Regions from separate parts of the Streptomyces sp. iso_384 genome, predicted to be linked through region 1. Evidence: riboswitches for the same ligand, from Rfam matches in the RefSeq annotation. Region 1 holds a riboswitch; the other holds the start of a gene.
The links. Region 1 has a riboswitch for cyclic di-AMP ahead of AC0VY3_RS21135 (M23 family metallopeptidase). Riboswitches for the same ligand answer to the same signal wherever they lie in the genome.
Positions count from the first base shown of each region.

Region 1 (2,193 bases):
GTCCGCGAGGACCGAGCGCAGCTGCTCGATGTTCCCGTCGCTCACCAGCCGCCAGAACTCCGCGCCGTCGGCCGGGTCGGAGAGTGGAATGCTGACATTGCGGACACCGGGCAGCTCGATGTCGTAACCGTCGAGGCGGTGGTCGGCGGAGTGCCGGAAGTCGAAGACCGTGTGCAGTCCGAGCCCGCCGAGGAAGGCCGCGTCCTCAGCGGTGGCGTGTGCCAGGTGGCCGCTGCGGTAGAGCCGTCCGAAGGCGGTGCGCCGCCCGTCCGTGGTGGGGAGCCCGCCCACATCGCGGAAGTTGCGGACTCCGGTCAGCACGGTCTCTGTCGGCGGGACCTGCGGCACCTGCTGCGTCACGGTGGCTCCTGGGATCTCTGGCGTCGGCGCGGCTCGCCGGCGAGGGCGCTCCCGTGACGATACGACATCGATTCGACAGAAAATCATCACGGTCGCCACCCCGTCGCGGGGTGCCGTCGAGGCCGGACTGACCCGGCGTCAGGAGCACCCTCGGCAGCGTGTCCGTATTGGTGCATTTCGCAGAACATGCCCCGCTAATGGGGGAGATGAGATTCCGGAGGTGAGCGGGATCATATCCGTGACGGACCGTGGCGAGGGCGCCCGGGGGTATTCCCGTTGCCCGTACGGAAATCCAAGATCCGTAATCCACGGAGTGTGACGGGAAAACCGGGGCGATAGCGAATCGATGATTCCGGCGCGCAACCGATGGCTTGTTCCGCTCGTCCTGACCGGTTTACGGTCGCCGCAATCCGGACGGACCGCCTAATCCTGCCGCCGCCCGGAATTCGCACCCACCCACTCACGTGTGGCAGGAGCGGGGGAACCAGGTAAGCCGCCGATCCGGAGCGATCCGGACCGGCTCGGGGTGAAGTCGCCGCAACGCGACCGGGCATCTCCAGCCCGAACCCGACAGCTCACCTCGCAGGCGCCGGAGAGGAAATTCCCCATGCCCGCAAAGGGTAAGCACCGTCGTCCGAAGTCCGGCCCGATCTCCCGCGGCGTCCTCGTCGCAGGGACCGGCGGCGCCGCACTCGCCCTCCCGCTCATCGGCGCCACCGTCGCGAGCGCCGCCGACCAGGCCGCTCCCGCCGCGAAGCCCGCCGCCGCCTCGGTCGCCGCCGCGCACACCGCCCCGTCGGCCGCCCCCGCCGCGTCGAAGGCCGCCCCGAAGACGTACTCCGTCGTCTCCGGCGACTACCTGTCGAAGATCGCGGCCGAGCACCGGCTCAAGGGCGGGTGGGAGAAGCTGTACCAGGACAACCGCTCCACCGTCGGCGACAACCCCAGCCTGATCCACCCGGGCATGAAGCTGACCCTCGGCGCCAAGGGCTCCGCCCCGGCCGAGAAGTCCGCCGCTCCCAAGGCTGCCCCGAAGAAGGCCGCTCCGGCCCCGAAGGCCGCGCCGAAGGAAGCCCCGAAGGGCGACACCATCTCCGCCGACGACTCCGAGGGCTCCGACAACTCCGCGCGGACCGGCTCCTCCGAGGCCACCGGCTCCGGCTGGTCCGCCCCGCTGGCCAACGCCAACGTCACCACCCAGTACCGCGCTTCCGGCGCCAGCTGGTCCAGCGGCTACCACACCGGCTCGGACTTCCAGGCCGCCTCCGGCACCCCCGTCCTCGCCATCGGACCGGGCACCGTGGTCTCGGCCGGCAACAGCGGCTCGTACGGCAACGAGGTCGTCATCCAGCACGAGGACGGCATGTACTCGCAGTACGCCCACCAGTCCTCGCTGAACGTCTCCGTCGGCCAGACCGTCACCGGCGGCCAGCAGATCGGCCTCTCCGGCTCCACCGGCAACTCCACCGGCCCGCACCTGCACTTCGAGGTCCGCACCGGCCCGAGCTACGGCTCGGACGTCGACCCGATCGCGTACCTGCGTCAGCACGGCGTCTCCGTCTGACCGGACGCGGACAGAAGTAACCGAGGGGCGGTGCGCGGCGGCGCACCGCCCCTCTCTTTATTCCGGCTTTACCAAAACCTGACCGGGTGGTCTATCTCACCACCCGTCAACCCCGTATTACGGTCGCGTAGGTCACATCGGACGATGCAGGATAAGTCCTTGTGGCAGACGATTCGAGAAACAACCAGCAGCACATCATCGGGTCGTACGCGGCGATCGGCGACAGTTTCACCGAGGGCGTCGGCGACCCCGGCCCCGACGGGACCTAT
Region 1 is NZ_JBWBTT010000001.1:4,713,199-4,715,391, reverse strand. Features, by position in the region: gene AC0VY3_RS21140 (tyrosine-protein phosphatase) at 1-360, opposite strand, end outside; cyclic di-AMP (ydaO/yuaA leader) riboswitch at 804-964, shown strand; gene AC0VY3_RS21135 (M23 family metallopeptidase) at 968-1,924, shown strand; gene AC0VY3_RS21130 (SGNH/GDSL hydrolase family protein) at 2,086-2,193, shown strand, end outside.

Region 2 (2,193 bases), 4.5 Mb from region 1:
TCAACGGGCCGGGGCGGCGGAGGTATTCCACCGGATGGTGTTCCACGGTGGCGTTCCACCGGATGGCGCACCACGGGGTCGTACTCCACCGCCGCGCGGACCCGACCGGGCCGGCTGCCCCCGGACAGACCGGCAGCCCTGACGTCGGGGGGTGTGCGTCAGGGCTGCCGGAGTTTCGGGGAGGGTGGCGACGGGGGACGTACGTCAGCCGGAAGGCCGGGGACAGGGACCGAAAGGCCGGGATCTCAGACCGAGAGGCCCTTGCTGTTCAGCCAGGCCATCGGGTCCATCGCCGAACCGCCCGCCGTGCGGACCTCCATGTGGAGGTGCACACCGGTCACATTGCCGGTGGCGCCCATGCGGCCGATGGTCTCGCCGGTGGTGACCTTCTGGCCGACCGAGACGTCGATCGAGGACTGGTGCGCGTACCAGATCTCCGTGCCGTCATCGAGCTGGAGCACCGTGCGGTAGCCGTACGAACCGGCCCAGCCGGCCGACGTGATCGTGCCGCCGTGCACGGCCTTGATCGGCGTACCGGCCGACCCGGCGAAGTCCAGACCGGTGTGCTGGCCCGAGGACCACAGGGCCCCGGACTGACCGTAGGTCGAGGTGATCGTGTACGAGGAGGTGGGGAGGGAGAAGCTGGCGGCGAGCTTCGCGAGACGCTCGGCCTCCTTCTTCTTCGCGGCCGCTTCCTCCGCGGCCTTCTTCTTCGCGGCGGCCTCGGCCTCGGCCTGGTCCTGCTGCTTCTTGGCCTCCTGCGCCGCCTTCTCGGCCGCGGCCTTCTCGGCGGCGGCCTTGGCCTCGGCGTCGGCGCTGGCCTGCTGCTGCTCGGCCTGCTGGAGGATCCGGGCGCGCAGGGCCTCGCCCGCGTCGGTGGTGCCCTCCTCGGCCTCGGCGGTGGTGAGGCCGGCGGTGGTGAGCGGCGCGGCCGCGGCGACCGGGGCGGGCTCGGCGGCGTCCGACATGAAGGACCCGACGCCGGGAAGGGACTTGGCGTCGGGGAGGTTGTCCGCGATGGAATCGGGAAGGGAGATGGAGACCGGGGCCTTGTCCTGCGCGGTGGCCATGCCACCCGCACCGACGGCCGCTATGACGCCGACCCCGAGGACGGTGGAGCTACGGGCCAGACCACGCTGCTTGGCTACGCGGTGCCTGCCGCGCACGGGCCGGATGGACTCCTCGGTGGGATTCCACTCCTCCCAGGACCGCTCCGCGTCACCGAAGGTGTCGGCACTGAAAGGTGACGGGGCCTCAGGGGCAGGCTTGTTGGACGCCACGTGGGCGCACTCCTTTCCTTCCTTCTCGCCTACCGGGTTAGCTGACGGGTTCGGAGCAGGAAGGTCTCCTACGGGCCCCTCCGTCTCTCACGAGACGCAGGCGTCCGATTCACCCCATGTAGGTGGTTCCCCGGTTCCCTTGCGGAATTCGGCGCTCGCGCGCGGTGCCGTCTCTGACGACGGCTGGGACGACCGCGCTGCGTTATCGAACGTTAATAGACACCCGGGCCCGATTCCAAGCTGTTCCTGTTGATCATTAAGGGGCACGGTAGGGATGTACGGGTCACAAGCGGGCGGAATCGGGCGACTTGACCACGGATCAGCCACACCCCTTTTTCTGATGGTGTGTCAAATGTTATGCGGAGCGGTGCCCTTCAGTTACGCACCGTGTCATCGCCCCGGCCCACGATCTTCACCGTCGTCCGGCGCACCGGCTGCCCCTCCGCCGGCCGGCCGACCGCAAGCAGCGCCATGTCGTCCGTGGTCCGCCCTCCGGTGTGCAGCCGTACGTCGTCGGTCAGCGCCGACAGCAGCTCCTCGGGGCCCGGGAAGATCCGGCCGCGCAGCCGGGCCGCCGGATCGTAGAAGACCCCGTTCGCGTCCCGGGCCTCCGACAGCCCGTCCGTGAACGCGAGGAGCGTCGCCCCGGCGGGCATCTCCCACTCGTCGGCCCGGTCCGGCCACACCCCCAGGTCCATCCCCAGCGGCAGCGCGGGGACCGAGGGCGCCAGCACCTCCAGGGCGCCGTCCGCGTGCAGCAGGATCGGCTCCGGGTGGCCGCGGTTGACGATGCGCAGCGAGGCCGAACCGGGCGGGATCTCGGCCAGTACGGCGGTGATGAACCCCTCCATGACGTCCAGCCCGTACCGCCGCGTCCCCTCCCGGGCCAGCGCCCGCTCCAGCCGCTGCGCCA
Region 2 is NZ_JBWBTT010000001.1:251,438-253,630, reverse strand. Features, by position in the region: gene AC0VY3_RS01110 (M23 family metallopeptidase) at 246-1,280, opposite strand; cyclic di-AMP (ydaO/yuaA leader) riboswitch at 1,292-1,444, opposite strand; gene AC0VY3_RS01105 (PP2C family protein-serine/threonine phosphatase) at 1,655-2,193, opposite strand, start outside.
Region 2: another riboswitch for cyclic di-AMP. It lies ahead of AC0VY3_RS01110 (M23 family metallopeptidase); the one in region 1 lies ahead of AC0VY3_RS21135 (M23 family metallopeptidase).